Regions from separate parts of the uncultured Microbacterium sp. genome, predicted to be linked through region 1. Evidence: predicted binding sites of a transcription regulator. Region 1 holds the regulator's gene; the other holds the start of a gene.
The links. The regulator LexA, encoded in region 1, represses DNA repair genes until DNA is damaged. The targets are predictions, from matches to a motif close to TCGAACANNTGTTCGA.

Region 1 (10,595 bases):
CCGAGGTCGGGCTCTGCCGTGCGACCGCGACGATTCCCTGCGGGGTGACGGTGTCGGCCATCGCATCGAGCACGGCATCGGTGGTGAAGACCACCCCGATGTCGGCCGCCCGCGCGAGCTCGCGGATGTCGGGATGACGCTCGAGACCGGCAGGCGTGGCGAACAGTTCGACGAGAGTGTCTGCGCGGTGCGTGAGGACCTCGCGTGCAGCCTGCGGGCCCTCCAGGAGGAAGAGCCCGGTCTCTTCGCGCGCACTGCGCTTGGTGAGCTTCGCGACGGCGCGCACGCGCGGCGAACGCGGGTTCTCGAGCACGGTCTCAGTGTAGTGGCGGGGGTGAAGAGGAGTGAGAAAAGGGCGACCACCCTCAGGTGGACGCCCTTTTCGAAGGATGCCGGTGCTACGCGGTCTTGGCTGCGTTCACGTCGGCGGGCAGAGCCGCCTTGGCGGTCGCGACGAGCGAGGCGAACGTCGCCGGCTCGTGCACGGCCAGCTCGGCGAGCATCCGGCGGTCGACCTGCACACCCGCGAGGCCGAGGCCCTGGATGAAGCGGTTGTAGGTAAGACCGTTCTGGCGGCTCGCAGCGTTGATGCGCTGGATCCACAGACGGCGGAAGTCGCCCTTGCGCTTACGACGGTCGCGGTACGCGTAGACGAGGGAGTGGGTGACCTGCTCCTTCGCCTTGCGGTACAGACGCGAACGCTGACCGCGGTAACCCGAGGCGCGCTCGAGGATGACACGACGCTTCTTGTGGGCGTTTACCGCCCGCTTGACTCTAGCCATTTCCCATGTTTCCTAACGTGATTCGGCGCGCGCTCAGCGGCCGAGAAGCTTCTTGGCCTGCTTGGTGTCAGCCTTGGACAGCACCTGGTCCTGGTTGAGGCGACGCGTGCGCTTGCTCGCCTTGCCCTCCAGGTTGTGGCGCATGCCGGCCTGCTGCTTCATGAGCTTGCCGCTGCCGGTGATCTTGAAGCGCTTCTTGGCACCCGAGTGGGTCTTCTGCTTCGGCATCTCTTGTTCCTTTGCGATGTGCGCCCTGCGGGGCGTGGATGTGCTTCCCGCAGTGCGGGGAGTGTGTGGGTGGGCCTACTCGGCGTCTGCCGTGGCGGGCTGGGCGGTGGGAGCGTCGGCGGTCGGACCGGAGTGGGCGGCCTGGCGGCTCGCCTCCTTGTTCGCAGCGCGCTGGGCGTTCTGCTCGGTCTTCACCTCGGACTTGTTCTTGTGCGGGGCGATCACCATGACCATGTTGCGACCGTCGATCGTGGGGTTGGACTCGACGGTGCCGAACTCCGCCACGTCCTCCGCGAACTTGCGGAGCAGTCGCACACCCTGCTCGGGACGCGACTGCTCGCGACCACGGAACAGGATCATCGCCTTGACCTTGTCGCCCGACTGCAGGAAGCCTTCGGCGCGCTTGAGCTTGGTCGTGTAGTCGTGCGCCTCGATCTTCAGACGGAAACGGACCTCTTTGAGGATCGTGTTCGCCTGGTTGCGGCGTGCTTCCTTGGCCTTCTGGGCAGCTTCGTACTTGAACTTCCCGTAGTCCATGATCTTGACCACCGGCGGCTTCGAGTTCGGAGCCACCTCGACGAGATCGAGGTCGGCTTCCTGCGCAAGGCGCAGTGCTACCTCGATGCGGACGACGCCGACCTGTTCACCTGCGGGTCCGACGAGGCGTACCTCGGGGACGCGGATGCGGTCATTGGTGCGGGGATCGCTGATGCGGAACTCCTTCGTGCGGGTGGCGGCCACCACGACACGCGGTGCGTCGTGGGCGGAAGGGGAACAACACTCCACCCGGCACGACGCGAACGCCGGCTTGCTGCACCCAGACTGCTCCCGAATACGAGACGCGGGAACGGAGTGCGGTGACCCGGTAGCCTGGAACGGCAAGCGCGGGTGGGATGTGATCCACTTTCGATCTGAAGCGGAACGCTCCAGAGCCCGCCATAGTCTAGCAGAGAGAGCGACGTGGACACGATTCGGGACAGCGACGATGACCTTGCCGCCGGACGACTGGCGGCCGAGACCGATCGGCAGGCCCGCTGGGAGGCGCAGGAACGCGCCGCCGCCGCTGCGAGCCGCGACATCGCCGACGTGCCGGCGGTCGAGGTCATCACGACAGCCGCGGTCCACCTGATGAGCGCCGCCGCCGTGAAGCTCGGCCTCGCCGACGATCCGGACACCCAGCTCGACCTCGACGAGGCGCGCAAGCTCATCAACGCCCTCGCCGGACTCATCACGGCCGGTGCACCCGAGATCAGCGACATGCATGCCCGGTCGCTGCGCGATGGACTGCGGTCGCTGCAGCTCGCGTTCCGCGAAGCATCCGCCATTCCCGACCCGATCGGCAAGGGCCCGGGCGAGAAGTGGACGGGTCCGGTCAACTAACCAGCCAGCTGCCTGGTGCCGTCGACCCGCACCGGCGCTCGGTGCCTCAGGCGCGGATGAGCTTGACCGTCAGCGAGTCGACCAGCACCGCGATGCGGTCATCCGACGCCCAGCGCTTCGCGAGGCGCGACAGCACCGCGTCGAGTTCGTCCTGATCCAGACCGTGGATCAGCTCGAGCCGGACGACGAGCTCGGGTCCGCGCAGGCGCGACAGCGGGTCACCCGATTCCACCGCCAGGTCGAGCACGGCGAGCTCACCGGAGACGCTGTGCTGCAGACCCAGGAACACCTCGGGCGACGTGTGCGCGGGCTCCCAGGGGATCCCCTGCGCGATCGCCCACACCGCGGGACGACGGATCACGAACTCGGTGTCGGAGCCGGGGTCCACCACGATCAGGTCGGTGTCGTCCGCGGAGGCGGCGAGCGCCGTGCGGACGCCGTCGGCCGGGACGGGCCGAGCCGCAGCATCCCATCGCGCCAGCGTCGCCACCGAGGTGAACACCGGCAGGACGGTGCGCCCGTCGGGCGCGGCCACCGTCACGATCGACAGCTCCTGCGTCTTGTCGACCTTCAGCCCGTGCGCGCCGACGCCCTCATCGCCCTTCTCGGCGACGAGCGGGATCAGCAGACGCGCGGCGCGGTAGGCGTCCACGACAGCGGCCGCGCCGCCCTCGCCGCGCTGGAACATCTCGAGAGCGCTCAGAAGGGCGGGATCGCCGGAGCCGTCGTCGGCCGCATGCGCGTTCGGCTCGAACCGGCGGCCCTCCCAGGGGAGGCCCGCAGAGTCCGCGGAGTGACTCGCGTGGTCATGGCTGTCGCCGGCGCCGTGGTCGCCGGCCGTGTGAGGTGTGTCGCTCGGATCAGTGTCCGGCGACATCGAGCGCCTCGGCGAGGGTGAACGCGCCGGCATACAGCGCTTTGCCGACGATCGCCCCCTCCACACCCAGCGGCACGAGGTCGCGCAGGGCCGCGATGTCATCGAGGTTCGAGATGCCCCCTGAGGCGACGACCGGCTTCGGGGTGCGCGAGGTGACCTCGCGCAGCAGTTCGAGGTTCGGTCCTTTGAGGGTGCCGTCCTTGGTCACGTCGGTCACGACGTAGCGGGCGCAGTTGGACGCCTCGAGGCGCTCGAGCACCTGCCAGAGGTCGCCGCCCTCCCGCGTCCAGCCCCGGGCGGCGAGAGTCGTGCCGCGCACGTCGAGCCCCACGGCGATCACCTCGCCGTATCGCCCGATGACATCGGCCGCCCATTCGGGGTTCTCCAGCGCCGCCGTGCCGAGGTTGATCCGAGAGGCACCGCTCTCCAGCGCCGCCTCGAGGGTCTCGTCGTCGCGGATGCCGCCGGACAGCTCGACCTGCACGCCGCGGACCTGCTTGATCACCTTCCGCAGCACGCCGGCGTTGCTCCCCCGGCCGAAGGCCGCGTCGAGATCGACGAGATGGATCCACTGCGCGCCCTGACGCGCCCACTCCAGCGCCGCATCGACGGGGTCGCCGTAGTTCGTCTCGGAGCCGGCCTCGCCCTGCGTGAGTCGCACGGCTCTGCCTCCGGCGACGTCGACCGCCGGGAGGAGGATCAGTTCGGGCGTGGACGTGAAATCGTTCATGGATCCCCACGGGTCAGGTGACATGCATACTGGCGCGGAGGCACTCACGCGCGCACGGCACGAGGTCAAAGCACGGTTTCAGAGCGTACCCGCGGCGAGCCCGTCGATCCAATTGGACAGCAGTCGGATGCCGGCATCCCCCGACTTCTCGGGGTGGAACTGCGTCGCCGACAGGGGGCCGTTCTCGACCGCCGCGAGGAAGGGCCCGCCGTAGTCGCACCACGTGAGCACAGGCTGCGGGAACGGCGGCTGCACCTCGAGGTGCCACTGCTGCGCCGCGTACGAGTGCACGAAGTAGAAGCGCTCGTCTTCGATGCCGCGGAACAGCCGCGAGCCTTGACCGGCCCGGACGGTGTTCCACCCCATGTGCGGCAGAACCGGCGCATCTAGCTCGGACACCACCCCGGGCCACTGCCCCATGCCGTCGGTGTCGACGCCCCGCTCGACGCCGAGACCGAACAGCACCTGCATGCCCACGCAGATGCCCAGTACGGGGCGACCACCGGCGAGGCGACGCTCGATCAGCTCGTCGGATCGACTGGTGCGCAGCGCCTCCATCACCGCACGGAAGGCGCCCACGCCGGGCACCAGCAGACCATCGGCATCGGCGACCAGGCCACGGTCGGCCGTGAGGCGAGCGTCCGCGCCCGCAGCGGCGAGCGCCTTGACCGCGGAGTGCACGTTTCCCGAGCCGTAGTCGAGCACGGCGACCAGGGGCCGGGCGACAGCATCCGTCGCCGCTGTCGTCGCGGCCGGCCCCGCGGCTGGGCTCACAGGGCACCCTTCGTGCTCGGGATGCCGGAAACGAGCGGGTCGAGCGCCTTGGCCTGGCGGAACGCGCGCGCGAACGCCTTGTACTCCGCCTCGGCGATGTGGTGCGGGTCGCGGCCGGAGAGGACCCGTACGTGCACCGTCATGCCGCTGTTGAACGCGATCGCCTCGAAGCTGTGCCGCACCAGAGAGCCCGTGAAATGGCCGCCGATCAGGTGGTGCTCGTAGCCGACGGGCTCGCCCTCGTGCACGAGGTACGGGCGACCGCTGATGTCGACGACCGCCTGGGCGAGCGCTTCGTCGAGGGGAACCAGGGCGTCGCCGTAGCGCGAGATGCCGGACTTGTCGCCCAGGGCTTCGCGGATGGCCTGGCCGAGCACGATCGCGACATCCTCGACGGTGTGGTGGGCGTCGATGTCGGTGTCGCCGGAGGCTCGGACGGTGAGATCGGTCAGCGAGTGCTTCGCGAACGCCGTCAACATGTGGTCGAAGAACGGCACGGTCGTGTCGATGTGGCTCGATCCGGTGCCGTCGAGGTCGAGCGAGAGCTCCACCGTGGACTCGCTCGTCGATCGGCGCAGCTGCGCCGTACGGTGCGGGGCCGTCCGGTGCTCGGTCGAGGCGGTCATGAGGCGGCGCTCGTCATGAGGGCGAGTCTAGCGAGGCGAGCGCATCCAAGAACGCGGACGTCTCGTCTTCGGTGCCCGCCGTGACCCGGAGGTGGCCGGGGATGCCGACGTCGCGGATCAGCACACCGCGGTCGTAGAGGGCCTGCCAGGTGGCCGCGGAATCCTTCACTCCCCCGAACAGCACGAAGTTGGCCCACGACTCGTACGGCTCGTAGTCGAGCGCTTCGAGGGTCGCCGAGATGCGGTCGCGCTGACCGACGATCTCATCGACCATCCCGAGCATGGTCGGGGCGTGGCGGAGCGCCGCGGTGGCCGCCGCCTGCGTGAGGGCGCTCAGGTGGTACGGCAGCCGGACCAGACGCAGGGCGTCGATCACGGCAGGATCGGCGGCGAGGTAGCCGACGCGGGCGCCGGCGAAGGCGAAGGCCTTGCTCATCGTGCGAGAAACGACGAGCCGTTCTCGGCCGGGCAGCAGTGTGAGCGCGGAGGGCTCGTCGCGGGGCGCGAACTCGTGGTAGGCCTCGTCGACGATCACGACGCCGTCGGTCGCGTCGTACACGGCCTCGATCACGTCGATGCCGAGCGGAGTGCCGGTCGGGTTGTTCGGCGCGCAGAGGAAGACCACGTCGGGGGCGGCATCGGCTACCTGGGATGCCGCGTCCTCCGCGTCGAGCGTGAAGTCGTGCCCGCGCGTGCCACCGAACCACTGCGCGCCCGTTCCGCGGCTGATCAACGGGTACATCGAATAGGTGGGCGCGAACCCGAAGGCCGTGCGGCCCGGGCCGCCGAAGGCCTGCAGCAGGTGCTGGAGCACTTCGTTCGAGCCGTTGCCCGCCCAGATGTTCTCGCGGCTGAGGCCGTGGCCCAGGTAGTTCGCGAAGCCGTGGCGCAGCTCGGTGAACTCGCGATCGGGATAGCGGTTCACGCCGTGCAGCGCCTGGGCCACAGCATCCATGATGTCGTCCGCGACGTCTTGCGGAATCGGATGCGTGTTCTCGTTGACGTTCAGCGCGACCGGCAGTGCGACCTGCGGAGCACCGTAGGGCACGAGCCCGCGGAGGTCGTCACGGATCGGGAGGTCTTCGAGGCGCGCGTTCACCCGTCCAATGGTACGGCCGCGGCGGAACGACGCCGGGTGCCGGCGGTCAGTGCGAGCCGCCGTATTCGCCGGGGACTGCGAGCTTCTGCCCGGTCGACACGGTCGCGCTGTCGAGTGCATTGAGCCGCATGATCGCATCGACGACGTCGCGGGGGTCAGCGCTCGGCGCCACCTTCTCCGCGATCGACCACAGCGACTGGCCGGAGACGACGGTCACCGTCTGGAATGAGTCAGCGGGCAGCCCGGCGTCGCGCGAAGCGAGCGCCGCGCCGCCGCCGAGGATCGCGAGCGACAGAGCGATGACGGCCGGAATCGCCGCGAGGAGGGCGAGGAGGCGACGACCGCGCACCGTCAGACGCAACCGGGTGGCGGACGAAGCTGCCGAGACGGTGCGGGTACGGGAGCGCCGCATCGGGCGGCCGATGGCGATCGCGGTCATGATTCCTCCTGAGTGGACGAGAGATTCGTATTCGACGTCGCGGCGGACGTAGGGCCTACGGATATCTATTCCGAAGCTATCTTCGATGGGCTATGCTGTCAACAGCGAAACAGGATGGGTATTCCTCGAACACGACACGCGCGCAAGGTGCGGGCGGATTTGATGGGATGCGGATACGGTTTCGATAGCAACACCCCACCACGAGCCTCCGACATTCGAAGACGGATGCCAGACCGAAGCCGGTGGAGAGAGACAGGAGCACGATCATGACCGAGGCGACGACGCCCGCCAGCGGGCGTGAAAGGCCGCAGACCCGCCGGCGCAAGAGTCTCAGCGACAAGCAGCTCGCGATCCTTGAGGTCATCCAGCGGTCGATCGCCCGGCACGGCTATCCGCCGAGCATGCGCGAGATCGGCGACGCGGTCGACCTGAAGTCGCTGTCGAGCGTCACTCATCAGCTGAATCAGCTGGAGCTGAGCGGGTACCTGCGTCGCGACCCGGGTAAGACGCGGGCCATGGAGGTGCTCATCGATCTGCCGGGCATGTCGACCGAGAACCCGGCCGACTCGGCCCCGATGGTCGGCGACGCCGCGATGGTCCCCCTGGTCGGCCGCATCGCCGCCGGGGTGCCGATCATGGCGGATCAGCACGTCGAGGAGATCTTCCCGTTGCCGCGGCAGCTGGTCGGCAAGGGCGAGCTGTTCATGCTCAAGGTGTCGGGCGAGTCGATGATCGACGCGGCGATCTGCGACGGTGACTGGGTCGTGATCCGCGCGCAGAACACGGCGGACAACGGCGACATCGTCGCAGCGATGCTCGACGGCGATGCCACCGTGAAGACCTTCCGTCAGCGCGACGGTCACACCTGGCTGCTCCCGCGCAACTCGGCGTTCGAGCCGATCCTCGGCGATGACGCGACCGTGCTCGGCAAGGTCGTCGCGGTCCTGCGCGCGGTCTGATCGCCCCGTCGGTCATCCGCACAGGGTGAATTCGCCGCCGTCGGCTTTCCGCGTCCGCCGATCGAGGCTATAAGGGTGGAATGACCCTTGCCGACTCTGCCTCCTCATCCAGCGATACCGACGAGCTTCGCGCCCGCCTGGACCGCCTCGAAGCGGAGAATGCACGGTTGCGCGCATCCGCCGAAGATGTGGCGATCGCGCCCTCGCGCAGGCGCCGCGGAACGTGGCGCGCGTTCCTATCCGCCGTGTGCATCGTGCTGGCGACGGTCCTCGTTCCGGTCTCGGTCGTCACCGCATGGGCGCGAACCCAGCTGGTGGACGAGACCACGTTCGTCGCGACCTTCGCCCCCCTGGTCGACGATCCCGCGGTGCAGTCGCTCATCGTCGACCAGACGACGGATGCGATCAACTCGTCGGTCGACTTCGCCGGCATCACGAATGACCTCTTCGACGGCATCGAGGGTCTCGGTCTGCCGCCGCGCGCCTCGGCAGCCGTTGACCTCCTGCGCGAGCCCGCTGTGCAGGGGCTCAACAGCCTGGTGACGACGACCGTCACCAGAGTGGTGGCATCGGATGCCTTCGCCAGCGTGTGGCAAGGAGCTTTGACCGCCAGCCACCGCGGCTTCGTCGCGGCGGCGACCGGAGGGACGTCGGGCGGTGCGGTGACCATCAGCGACACCGGCCAGATCGGGCTCCAACTCGGGCCCATCATCGATGCGGTCAAGCAGCGCCTCGTCGACCAGGGCGTCGGATTCGCCTCCGCGATCCCGACCATCAATCGCACCATCGTGATCGCCCAGAGCGACTCGCTCGCGACGATCAGCGTCGTGTACGGCCTCGCCGTCACCGTCGGGTTCTGGCTGCCCTTCGTGGCGCTCGCCTTCTTCCTCGCCGGCATCCTGATCGCTCGCCGTCGCAGCACCGCCCTTCTCGGCACCGGAGTGGGGATCGCCATCGGTGGAACCACACTGGCCGCCGGATTCGTCATCGGCGGGAGCGTGCTCGCGCTGTCCGCACCGAAGCTCGGCGTCTCGAGCATCGCGCTCACCGCGATCTACGACCAGATCATCGGGGCCGCCCAGCAGACCGCTGTCGTCGTCGCCGTGATCGGGGTCGTGATCGCGGTGCTCGCCTGGGTGGGCGGCCGATGGCGGGGCGCGCAGGCGACGCGGCGAGCCGTCGGGGCGGTCAACCAGAGCATCCGCACGTTCCTGGCGGCGCGGGGAGTCGACACGGGGCGATTCGGGTCGTGGATGTTCGCGCAGCACGTCTTGGTGCGGGTCGTGCTGGCGGTGCTTCTGGTGGGGTGGCTGGTGCTGCTGCGCCCGCTCGGCGCGGGCGACATCACGCTGGTGCTCGTGGTGGGCCTACTCGTTTGGTGGCTGACGGAGCTTGTGCAGAAACGCCCCGGCGAAGGAGCGGGAGCCGGGGCAGCCGATGCTGTCACCCTCGCTGACGAGGCGCTCGATGCCGAGCTCGTCGTCGCCGGCGCTCGGGCCTCAGCAGTCGGAGGCACTGCCGTCCTCGCGCCGCACGGGGTCGATCAGACTGCGGACACCGCGGTGATCGATCCTGACGCCGTGACCGAGGTGGTCGAACCGGTCGACGCCGACGCCGTGACCGAGGAGGGCACCGGTGCGACGGGCAAGCGCCCGCCGCGCCCCCGCACCCCTCAGCGTTGACCTCTATGCCAGCCAGCTAGCGGACATGAGCGCGGATGCCTGCCAGCTGGCGGACATGAACGCGGATGCCGGTGGCCCCGGCCTTCGCGTGTCCAGAAGCAGGTCGGTGTCGGGGCGCATGTCTGCCAGCTGGCGGACACGAACGCGGATGCCGGTGGCCCCGGCCTTCGCGTGTCCAGAAGTTGGTCGGTGTCGGGGCGCATGTCTGCCAGCTGGCGGACACGGCCGCCCGCACCTCGACCCGGACCGGCACCGAGGGGTCGTAGAGAGAGGAACCTACTGCCGGCGCGAGGCGGTCCCGGTCACATCGCCGAGGCGGTCGAGGCGGTCGGCCCGCGCCGCCTGCAGGATGCGCACACGCCGAATACGGTGGAGGCATGACCGAGCAGCTCCCGTACGGATCCTGGCCCTCTCCCCTCACGGCGGAGGCGGTCGCGTCGGCCTCACCCCGGATCGAGGGCGCCCGATACGTCGGCGACGAGATCTGGTGGGGCGAGACGATCCCCTCGGAAGGAGGCAGGACGGCCGTACGCCGGCGCACGACGCACGGCGATGTGGAAGATGTGCTGCCCGCGCCCCGCAGCGCCCGCTCGCGTGTCCACGAGTACGGCGGCGGCGCGTGGACGGCCGCGGACGACGGCCGGCTCTTCTTCGTCGAGAAGGCTGACCAGCGCGTGTGGCTGCGCGAACCCGACGGCAGCACGAGGGCGTTGACACCCCAGGCGGGCGACACCCGGTTCGGTGGTCTCTCGTGGCAGCAGGATCGACTGCTGGCCGTCCGCGAGGCGCACGAAGGCACCGCCGTGCCCCGGCGCGACATTGTGCAGATCGGCGTAGACGAGACCGCCGATACCGCCGAAGTCGTCTCGGTCGTCTCAGGCAGCGATTTCCTCGCGCAGCCCGCTCTGTCGCCGGATGGCGAGAAGCTCGCGTGGATCGCGTGGGATCACCCGCACATGCCGTGGGATAGGGCGCAGCTCCGTGTCGGCGCGCTCGCGAACGGCAGGGTCGACGAGTGG
Region 2 (10,595 bases), on a different contig from region 1:
AGCATGACGTCGACGATGTCGCCGGCCATCACTTCGGTGATGTCCGCCGAGACGACGGCGTAGCCCTCGGCGCGCGCAAGTTTCGCAGCGCGCTGCGATCCGCGGGTGGCAGCAGGGGCGACGCCGCCGTCGACGAGCACGACCGGCAGGTACTGCCGGCGGTTGCTCGGCGACCGCCAGCCTTCCGCGGCGGGCAGGCGCAGCATCCTGCGCTCGATCTGTGTGCGTCCCTGCATCGCCAGCAGTGCGGGGCGCACGAACACCTCGAAAGACACTGCGGCGCTGTTCGGATTTCCCGGAAGACCGAACAGCAGCGGGTCGCCGGCCGCGAACCCCTGCGGCCTGCCCGGTTGCATCGCCACCTGCACGAAGGTCATCTGCGCGAGCGCTGTTCTCACGACCTCGAAGGCCCCGGCGCTCACCCCGCCCGAGGTGATGACCGCATCCGCCCCGCGGGCTGCCGCGTCGTCGATCGCGCGGCGGAGGTCGTCGTCGACGTCGCCGACCGACCTCCGCAGAACCACCTCGGCACCGCCGCCCTGCGCCAGCATCGACAGCAGCAGTGAGTTCGACTCGGGGATCTGCCCGCGACGCATCGCGGATCCGGGCGCGACGAGTTCGTCCCCTGTCGCGATGACGGCCACCCGCGGCCGGCGGCTGACCGACACCACCGGGATGTTGGCCGCGGCGATCGCGGACAGTTGCAGCGGCCCGAGCTGGGCGCCCTGGGCGACGAGTTCGGTGCCGGTGCGGCCGTCCTCGCCGCGGCGGCGGATGTGAGCGCCGATACCGCGCGGCGCCTTCACCACGCTCGCAACGACCAGCGAGTCGGCCAGGCCGTCGGCGGTCGATTCGAAAGGAACGACGGTGTCGGCACCCGCTGGAAGCGGTGCCCCGGTCATGATGCGCACCGCCTCACCGGCTCGGCACACGGGTTGCCGCGCGCTGCCCGCCGGGAGGTCGTCCACGACGCGAAGAAGAATGGGGGATGCCGCGCTCGCGGCCGCGACATCCGCGAACCGGACCGCGAATCCGTCCATGGCCGAGTTGTCGAACGGCGGCAGGTCGACGGCGGAGTGGACGGATCGGGCGAGCGTGCTGCCGAGCGCGTCGTCGAGCGGGAGCGTGACGACGTCGAGGCGCCGCACGGCGGCCAGGATCGTCTGCCGATGTTCGGCGACGGTGGTCATGGCGCGCTCTTGTGAGTCGGTCACGGCATCCGGGTGTGCACGGAAAGCCATAAGCGCCAGGCTACCTGCCACCGCGGTGCGGGCGCGGTCGCCTTGGGCGGGGGCGCAGGATCGCGGCGCCACGGCCGATTACAAACATTTTATCGACGAAAAGGCTGCGCAAAACCTTACGATGGTGGTATTTATGTTCTAGACTGGCGGTATGTTCTTTGATCCGGCGCTCCCTCCCGACCCGCTGGGGCCGGAGTCTGCGGACGACGCCGAGTCGCGTGACCGGGCGGCGTGCGATGCCCCTGACACGTTGGATCATCTGATCGAGATCGCAGACATGGCGACGATGCAGGCCGCGCAGCGGCTGATCGGTGCGGATGCGCTCCGCCGCGAGGCGGTCGCCGACGCCGCCCGCTACGGCCGAGCGCTCACGGAGGTGGTGGAGCGGTCGGTGCGGCTCGAGATCGCTGCGGCCCTGCGCATCACCGAGGGTGAAGCCGGCGGAATGCTGGCGATGGGTGAAGCGCTCGTGGGCCGATACCCGACCGTGCTCGATTCGTTCGCGAGTGCTCGGATGACGGAGCGGCATGCTCATTCGCTGGTCGAGGCCCTCGATGCGGTCGAGCCGGAGTTCCACGCGCAGCTCGTGCCCGCGGCGATCGGGTTGGCCGAGACGCAGCCCGTCGGCACCTTCCGCCGAAAGCTGCGTGCGCTGATCGATACGGTTCGCGCCGCGACCCTCACGGAGCGGCACGAAGAAGCCGTCCGTCGCCGCCGGGTCGTGCTCCAGCCCGATCAAGACGCGATGACGTGGGTGATGACGCTCATGCCCGCCGTCGAGGCGCAGGCGATCTGGGCGAGGGCTACCGCCATCGCGAAAGTGATCCTCGGCCGCGAGGGCGAGACGAGGACGCTCGACCAGATCCGCGCCGACGTGATCGCCGACCTGTTGATCGAGGGTGACACCGAGCTGTTGCCGCCCGACGCGCGGGGGATCCGCGCGACCGTTGCAGTGACCGTCCCCGTGCTCGCGCTGCTGGATCACGCGCCAGAGGGCACGGAGCCCGCTGTGGTCGAGGGCGTCGGACCGATCCCGATCGAACGGGCCCGCGAACTGTGTGGGGCGGCGGATGGGTGGATGCGGGTGCTCACCCATCCCGAGACGGGCATGGTCCTCTCGGTCGGACGTGACCGATACCGGCCTCCACCGGGCCTCCGGCGGCTGGTGAAGTGGCGCGCCGACCGGTGCATGGCGCCGGGATGCGGCATCCCTGCCTCTCGATGCGAGATCGACCATCGTGTTGCGTGGGAGGAAGGCGGACAGACGAGCCTCGGCAACCTGAATCCGTTCTGCACCGGCCACCACGCCATGAAGCACCACGGCGGATGGGTCATCCGCGACGTCGGCGGAAGCTACGGCGCGGTCGAGTGGATCTCGCCTGCGGGAAGGCACTACGTCGTCGAGCCCGAGCGGAGAGTGCCCATGTTCCGGACGGTGCCGGACGACGGCCCGCCGCCCTTCTGACCAGGGTGGTTTCTGAGACGGAGGAGTCCGTCATGGCGCGAGAGCCGGCAATCGGATCCGCCGCGGGCTCACGCGCGTAGGCTGACGACATGGGTCGGATCACCGTCCGGCGGCCCGTGACGAAGCTCACGCTGGGCGCCGAAGCATCACGCCGCGCCGACACGCTCGCCGTCGAGGAGCCCCTCGAGATTCGCGTCGGGGGCCTGTCGCTCGCCGTCACGATGCGCACGCCCGGCAACGACGTCGAGCTGGCCGCCGGTTTCCTGGTGTCGGAGGGAGTGATCTCGGCCGGAGAGCAGTTCCGGTCTGCGATCCACTGCGGCGGTCCAGGAACGGGCGGTACCGGAACGGGCGGCACGTTCGCGAGCATCTCCGTCGGTGCGCCGGCAGAGGGCAATACGTACAACATCCTCGATGTGACCCTCGCGCCCGGCGTCCGCCCACCAGATCCGGAATTGGCCCGCGCCTTCTTCACCACGAGTTCGTGCGGACTGTGCGGAAAGGCATCGATCGACGCCGTCGAGACCGTGTCGACCTATGACGTCTCCGTCGATGAGGTCACCGTGCATGCTGCAACCCTCACGACCTTCCCCGACGCGCTCCGCGCACAGCAGGCGGTGTTCGACAAGACCGGCGGGCTTCACGCCGCCGCGTTGTTCGACGCGGTATCCGGCGAACTGCTGGTCCTGCGCGAAGACGTCGGCAGGCACAATGCGGTGGACAAGGTGATCGGCTGGGCGGTCCTCAGCGACCGCCTGCCGCTGCGCGGCGTCGTGCTGCAGGTATCGGGGCGCGCGAGTTTCGAACTCGTTCAGAAAGCCGTGATGGCCGGCATCCCGATCCTGGCGGCGGTATCGGCCCCCTCTTCCCTTGCCGTGGAACTCGCTGCGTCGGCGGGCCTGACGCTGATCGGATTCCTGCGCGGCTCATCGATGAACATCTATGCGCGCGAGGATCGCGTGATCGACGCATCGTCAGGCTCAGCGACTCACGTCTTGACCCCGGCCTCGGACGCCGGGCTCGAACCCTCACCGGGCATCAACTGAGGTCAACCCCCATCCCGGCCGCAGCCGCGAGACGTAAGGTGCGAACATGACAGATCTCACCGCCCCCACCGGCCGCGAAGAGCAGCTGCGCGCAGTGCCCCGGGCGGACGGCACCGCCCCGCGCGCGCTCGTGTTCGGCTCGACCGGGTACATCGGAGGGCGCCTGGTGCCCCGGCTGCTCGCCGCCGGGTACCGCGTCCGCGTCCTCGCGCGCGACCCCGCCCGCGTTGCCGTCTACGAATGGGGCGACGACGTCGAGGTGGTCTCCGGCGACGCGCAGGACGAGGCATCCGTCCGCGAAGCGGTGCAGGATGTCGATGTCCTGTACTACCTCGTCCACTCGATGTCGGCGGGGAAGGACTTCGAGCAGACCGATCACGACGCGGCCACGAACATCGCGGCGGCCTCTGCCGCAGCATCCGTCCGACGCATCGTGTATCTGGGTGGCCTGCACCCCGACGACGCGAAGCTGTCGCCCCATCTTCGTTCGCGGGTGGAGGTCGGCGAGATCCTGCTCGCCTCGGGCGTGCCGACACTCGTGCTCCAGGCAGGCGTGGTGATCGGGTCGGGCTCGGCGTCGTTCGAGATGGTGCGGCACCTCACCGAAGTGCTCCCGTACATGCCGGCGCCGAAGTGGGTGCGCAACCACATCCAGCCGATCGCCGTCCGCGACGTCATGTACTACCTGCTCGGCGCGGGGCGCATCGAGCGCGACGTCAACCGCGCCGTCGACATCGGCGGGCCCGACGTGCTGCGCTACGGACAGATGATGAACGGTTACGCGGTCGAGGCGGGGCTCCGCCAGCGCGCCATCGCGGCGCTCCCCGTGCTGACCCCTCGCCTCGCCTCGCACTGGGTGAACCTCGTCACACCCGTGCCGCGGGCGATCGCCCGACCGCTCGTGGAGTCGCTGCAGAACGACTGCGTCATGAAGAACCACGACATCGACGAGCTCATCCCGCCGCCCGCCGAAGGGCTCACGCCGTATCGCCGCGCGGTCTCGCTCGCGCTCGGACGCGTCCGCGACGACGACATCGAGACGAGCTGGCAGGATGCCGAGGTCCTGGGTGTGCCGAGCGACCCGCTCGCGAACGACCCCGACTGGGCAGGACGCACGGTGTTCACCGATGTCCGGACCGCCCAGACGACCGCGACGCCGGAGTCGCTGTGGAAGGTCATCCAGGCGATCGGCGGCGAGAACGGCTGGTACTCATCACCGCTGCTGTGGGCGGTGCGCGGATGGATGGACAGACTCGTCGGCGGCGTCGGGCTCGCGCGGGGCCGCCGCAGCCGCGCGCGGCTGAGCGTGGGCGACGCGCTGGACTTCTGGCGTGTAGAGGCGATCGAGCAGGGGAGCCTGCTGCGCCTGCGGGCCGAGATGAAGGTTCCCGGCAGCGCGTGGCTCGAACTGAGGGCGACCCCGACCGCCGACGGGTCGACCTACGACCAGCGCGCCGTCTTCTTCCCGCTCGGGCTGGCCGGCCGGCTGTACTGGCTCGCGGTGCTGCCGTTCCACGGATTCATCTTCCGCGGCATGGCCAATCGCATCACCGCGGCCGCCGAGCAGATCACGGCCGATGAGGTGACCGAGCGGGCCACCACGCCTGCGGCTGAGTCGGTCGCTGAGCCTGTCGAGCCGGTCGCTGAGCCTGTCGAGCCGGTCGCTGAGCCGCTCGAGCCGGTCGCTGAGCCTGTCGAAGCGTCGGGAACCTAGGCTGGGGCCATGCCCCACGCTCACGCGCACGATGCGCACGCGCACGACGGTCACCACGCTCACGCGCCGCGGGTCGCCGTCGCGATCACGGTGTCGGACAGATCGGCGGCAGGGGAGCGCGACGATCGCAGCGGCCCCGCCGTGGTCGCGGCACTCCGCGGTGCGGGCTATTCATCCGGCGACGCGGTCGTGGTGCCCGACGGTGCCGACAGCGTCGCGCAGGCGCTTCGCGCGGCGCTCGCCGACGGTGCCCGGCTCGTCGTCACGACCGGGGGCACCGGCCTGTCGCCGCGGGATCACACCCCCGAGGGCACACGCGAGGTGCTGACTCGCGAGATCCCGGGCATCGCGGAAGAGCTCCGCCGCATCGGCGCCGCCGAGAAGCCGGCAGGGATGCTGTCGCGCGGCCTCGCCGGGGTCGTCGACGCGTCCGGCGGCGCGGCGGGGGCGCTCGTCGTCAACCTTCCCGGGTCGCCCGCGGCCGTGGCATCCGGAATGCCCGTCATCCTCTCGGTCGCCCGGCACGTGATCGATCAGCTCGACGGGTCGGATCACTGATGGGCGCCGAAGTCCGTCTCGCGCGCATCAGCGCCGCGACCCTCGTGCTGCAGGAGCATCTGGACGCGGTCGACGATGCGACCGCGGGCGCCGTCACGACTTTCGTCGGGCGTGTGCGCGACCACGATCCGGATGCGGCCGGGGCCGTCGTCGCCCTCGAGTACACCGCGCACCCCGACGCCGAGCAGACGCTGCGGACCATCGCCGAGCGCGTCGGAGCGGATTCGGAGGCACTGGTGGCGGTCAGTCACCGGTTGGGGCGGCTCGAGGTCGGCGACGCGGCCGTCGTGATCGCGGTGGCCGCATCGCATCGTGCGGAGGCGTTCGAGGTCTGCCGTGCGGTGATCGAGGCGATCAAGACCGATCTGCCGGTGTGGAAGCGCCAGATCGAGGCCGACGGCACGACGGCGTGGAAGGGCCTCGGCGGCTAGGTCCGCACTACCCTCCGGCGAACGGCGGAAGCACGTCGATCACATCGTCGGGTGTGAGCGCGCGCGCGTCGTCGGTGCGTTCACCGGCCACGAGCACCGCGCAGCGCGGCAGGATGGCGGCCAGTGCGGGGTGCTCGGCGCTCAGCGCGAGGCGCAGTGCGCCGAGGGTGCGCTCGCCGCGCACCTCCTCATCGCGTCCGGCCGCCTCGCGGGCGGCGGCGAAATAGCGGACCAGTGCCATCGCTCAGGCCTCGCCCTGGCGCTGCCACGGACCGGACTTGCCGCCGGTCTTGGCGACGATCCGGACGTGTTCGATCGAGGTCGCCTTGTCGAGGCCCTTCACCATGTCGATGATCGCGAGGGCGGCGACCGAAACCGCCGTGAGCGCCTCCATCTCGACACCCGTGCGGTCGGCGGTGCGCACCGTGGCCTCGACGGTAACGCCCCCGTCTTCGACGACGAGGTCGACGGATGCTCCGTGCACGCCGATCACGTGGGCCAGAGGCAGGAGCGCGGGGGTCTGCTTGGCGGCCTGGATGCCGGCGATCCGCGCGACCGCGAGCACATCGCCCTTGGGCACCGAGCCGTCGCGGAGCGCGGAGACGATCGCAGGCGAGCACCGCACGAAGCCACGCGCCGTCGCCGAGCGCACCGTGGGCTGCTTGTCGGTGACGTCGACCATGCGGGCGTGACCCGCAGCATCCAAATGGGTGAAGCTCATGACAACAGCATGACATCGACGATGTCGCCGGGCGCGACCTCGTCGACGTCGGCCGCGACCACCGCAAGCGCCTCGGCCCGGGCGAGCCCGCCGGCCAGGTGCGAGCCCGAGCCGCCGGCTGTCGCGGGGCGCACGGTCCATCGCGACGGGTCGGTGCGATCGATCGCGGCGGGAAGGTACTGGCGGCGGACGGGTGGGGTGCGCCAGCCCTCCGCAGCCGGCAGCCTCAGCACCGCGCGATGGATCTCGGACCGCCCCTGCATCCTCAGCAGCGCGGGCCGCACGAACGCCTCGAACGACACCGCGACGCTGACGGGGTTTCCGGGGAGGCCGAACACCAGCATCCCGTTCGCGAGTCGCCCGAACGCCTGCGGCTTTCCCGGCTGCATCGCGACCCTGGCGAACTCGAGCTCGCCGCTGGACCCATCTCCTCGGCCGAACGTGTCTTTCACGACCTCATACGCCCCCGCGCTCACCCCGCCGGAGGTCACGAGCACGTCGGCGCCTCGGGCGGATGCCTCGGCCAGCGCGGATCGGAGCGCGTCGACGTCGTCGGCCACGCTCGTGCGCAGCACGATCTCGGCACCTGCCTCGGCGACGAGCGCGACGAGCAGCAGCGAGTTGGAGTCGGGGATCTGGCCGCGCTCGAGCGCCGACCCGGGCTCGACGAGTTCGGAGCCGGTCGAGACGATCGCGACCCGCGGTGCGCGCGTGACGACGAGGTCGGCGACGCCCGCGGCAGCGCACGCTGCGACCTGGAATCCGCCGAGCTCGATGCCGGGAGCGATGACCGCATCACCGGCCTCGGTGTCGCCCCCGCGACGCCGTAGGTAGGCGCCGAAGGCGGGCGCGACGACGACGATCACCTCGCCTGCCGTCCCCTCCAGTCCTCCCTCGGTGTCTTCGAAGGGCACGATCGAGTCGGCCGAGCTCGGCATCGCCGAGCCGGTCATGATCCGTGCGGCCTCGCCGGGGGCGAGCGCAGGATCGAGGGAGCTCCCGGCGGGGATGTCGGCGACGACCTTGAGTCGGACGGGGGAGTCGGATGCTGCAGACTTCACGTCTTCGTGGCGCACCGCGAAGCCGTCCATCGCCGAGTTGTCGAACGCCGGAATGTCGACCCGCGCGGTGACGGCCTCGGCGAGCGTGCGACCGAACGCCTCGGCGAGCGGGATGCGGACGCTCTCGACCGGCCGGACGGTGGCCAGGACCATGGCGAGCTGCTCCTCGACCGTGCGCAGGGGCGACGGGGTGCCGGCGGTCATCCGGTCACCGCGACCGGGGTCGTCCGCTCGGCGTCCCACGCATGCATGCCGCCGGCGAGCACGGTCGCCTCCACGCCCGCGGCCAGGAGCGCGGCGGCGGCGCGCCGCGCGCGCCCGCCCGCCGCGCAGACGACGAGCACCGGCCCGGGGGCCGCGGCCGCCGGGGCGGCGAGCAGGTCGGCCAGGGGAATCGAGACGGCTCCGTCGATCATCCCCGCGGCCAGCTCGACGGGCTCGCGCACGTCGATCACGCGCATGCCCGCGGCGATGGCCTCAGCCGCATCCGACACCGAGATCTCGGGGGGTGGCGGGGGTGCAGCATCCGCGACCTGTCGGGTGGGCGTCGTTGCGCTTCGGCGCAGCGCGACCTCGGACTGGCGGGCGTTCAGGCCGTCGATCACGAGCACGCGACCGATGAGGGGCTCGCCAATGCCGGCGATGAGCTTGATCCCCTCGGTCGCCATGAGTGCGCCGACCTGCAGGCACAGCGCGCCCAGCACACCGACCGCTTCGCAGGTAGGGGCATCGTCGGCGCTGCCGATCGGGTACAGGTCGCGGAGGAGGACCGGATCGCCGACCGTCGGGGTCGACCAGAACACGGTGACCTGAGCGTCGAACGACTGGATCGCGCCCCAGACGAGCGGGATGCCGAGCTCTTCGGTGGCGGCGGCGACCGCCTCGCGGGTCGGGAAGGTGTCGGAGCCGTCGAGCACGAGGTCGGCGCCGCGCAGGAGCGTGACGGCGTTCGCCGGGGTGAGGCGTTCGCGAACGGCGTTGACGCGCGTCTCGGGGGAGAGGCCGGCGGATGCCCGCTCGGCGCTCGCGGTCTTGGGGCGCCCGAGGTCGCCAAGGCTGTGCAGCACCTGGCGCTGCAGGTTCGAGAGCTCGACCACATCGTCGTCGATCACGGTGAGGGTGCCGACGCCCGCCGCGGCGAGGGCGAGGATCGCGGGAGAGCCGAGACCCCCGGCGCCGACGATCGCGACGTGCGCCGCGGCGAGGCGGCGCTGCCCGACCTCGCCGAGCGCGGCGAGCGACGTGTGCCGCGCTGTGCGGGCACGCTCGGCCTCGCTCAGCGCCTCGACCGGCGCGACCAGTGGGGGGATCGGCATCCTTTCAGGGTAGTCGCGCGACCCGGGACAGGGTCGGGGGTGCACTGCGATGTTCGAGGGTGCATTGCGAAGGTCGAGGGTGCATTGCGGGAATGGGGAGCAGATGCGGGGGAATTGCGACCCGAGGCCCGTACTTGCGGAGATAGGGTGGCCGTATGTCCTCGTACAAGATCTCAGAAGCCGCCCGTCTTCTCGGCGTGAGCGATGACACCGTGCGTCGCTGGGTCGATCAGGGCACGCTCGAAGCCACGGGTTCGTCGCCGGTACAGATCCCCGGTGAGGCGCTCGCCGCCCGAGCGATCGAGCACGTCAAGGCTCCCGCCGACCCCACCGACGTGCTCTCCAGCGCCCGTAACCGCTTCGTCGGGATCGTCACCCGCATCCAGATCGACACCGTCATGGCGCAGGTCGACATCCAGGCCGGGCCCCACCGGGTGGTGTCGCTCCTCTCTTCCGAAGCCGTCCGCGATCTCGGCCTCGAAGTCGGGTCGCTCGCCGTCGCGGTCGTCAAGGCCACCAACGTCATCGTCGAAACCCCGAAGGGCTGAGCCATGCGTCGTCGTCGCCCCCTCGTCGTGGCCGCCGCCGCGGTTTCGCTCCTCTTCGCCTTGGTGGGGTGCGCGTCCTCGGCGACCACCGGTTCGACCATCGGTTCGACCACCGCCCCGACGACCGAGCCGACCGCGAGCGCGACCTCGTCGCTCACCGGCGAGGTCACCGTCTACGCCGCCGCATCGCTGCACACGGCGTTCGACCAGATCTCGGCGGCGTTCGTCGCCGAGAACCCCGGGGTCACGCTCCCCCCGATCGTCTACGACGGATCGAGCACCCTCGCCACCCAGATCGTCGAGGGCGCGGGTGTGGACGTGTTCGCCTCGGCCGACCAGAAGAACATGGCGAAGGTGTCGGATGCCTCGCTCACGGCCGGCACTCCGGAGCTGTTCGCGACGAACACGCTCGTGATCGCGGTGCCGAAGGGCAACCCGGCCGGCATCACGACGCTGGCCGATCTCGCCGCTCCGGGAGCGACCGTCGTGCTGTG

Region 2: the regulator LexA is predicted to act here: its motif matches at 1,322-1,337, upstream of ACFE6Z_RS10665 (DUF222 domain-containing protein).

Annotation. Positions count from the first base shown of each region.
Region 1 is NZ_CAXTJR010000002.1:355,386-365,980, reverse strand. It holds gene ACFE6Z_RS06925 (TrmH family RNA methyltransferase) at 1-313, opposite strand, end outside; gene rplT (50S ribosomal protein L20) at 399-782, opposite strand; gene rpmI (50S ribosomal protein L35) at 816-1,010, opposite strand; gene infC (translation initiation factor IF-3) at 1,086-1,751, opposite strand; gene ACFE6Z_RS06905 (DUF1844 domain-containing protein) at 2,016-2,390, shown strand; gene ACFE6Z_RS06900 (SseB family protein) at 2,437-3,267, opposite strand; gene priA (bifunctional 1-(5-phosphoribosyl)-5-((5-phosphoribosylamino)methylideneamino)imidazole-4-carboxamide isomerase/phosphoribosylanthranilate isomerase PriA) at 3,251-3,997, opposite strand; gene hisH (imidazole glycerol phosphate synthase subunit HisH) at 4,076-4,771, opposite strand; gene hisB (imidazoleglycerol-phosphate dehydratase HisB) at 4,768-5,397, opposite strand; gene ACFE6Z_RS06880 (histidinol-phosphate transaminase) at 5,411-6,496, opposite strand; gene ACFE6Z_RS06875 (LysM peptidoglycan-binding domain-containing protein) at 6,543-6,935, opposite strand; gene lexA (transcriptional repressor LexA) at 7,202-7,894, shown strand; gene ACFE6Z_RS06865 (hypothetical protein) at 7,975-9,576, shown strand; gene ACFE6Z_RS06860 (prolyl oligopeptidase family serine peptidase) at 9,954-10,595, shown strand, end outside.
Region 2 is NZ_CAXTJR010000005.1:112,176-122,770, reverse strand. It holds gene glp (gephyrin-like molybdotransferase Glp) at 1-1,241, opposite strand, end outside; gene ACFE6Z_RS10665 (DUF222 domain-containing protein) at 1,393-2,706, shown strand; gene fdhD (formate dehydrogenase accessory sulfurtransferase FdhD) at 2,796-3,752, shown strand; gene ACFE6Z_RS10655 (SDR family oxidoreductase) at 3,799-5,466, shown strand; gene ACFE6Z_RS10650 (molybdenum cofactor biosynthesis protein B) at 5,476-6,024, shown strand; gene ACFE6Z_RS10645 (molybdenum cofactor biosynthesis protein MoaE) at 6,024-6,455, shown strand; gene ACFE6Z_RS10640 (MoaD/ThiS family protein) at 6,463-6,696, opposite strand; gene moaC (cyclic pyranopterin monophosphate synthase MoaC) at 6,700-7,176, opposite strand; gene glp (gephyrin-like molybdotransferase Glp) at 7,173-8,441, opposite strand; gene ACFE6Z_RS10625 (ThiF family adenylyltransferase) at 8,438-9,553, opposite strand; gene ACFE6Z_RS10620 (molybdopterin-binding protein) at 9,709-10,101, shown strand; gene modA (molybdate ABC transporter substrate-binding protein) at 10,105-10,595, shown strand, end outside.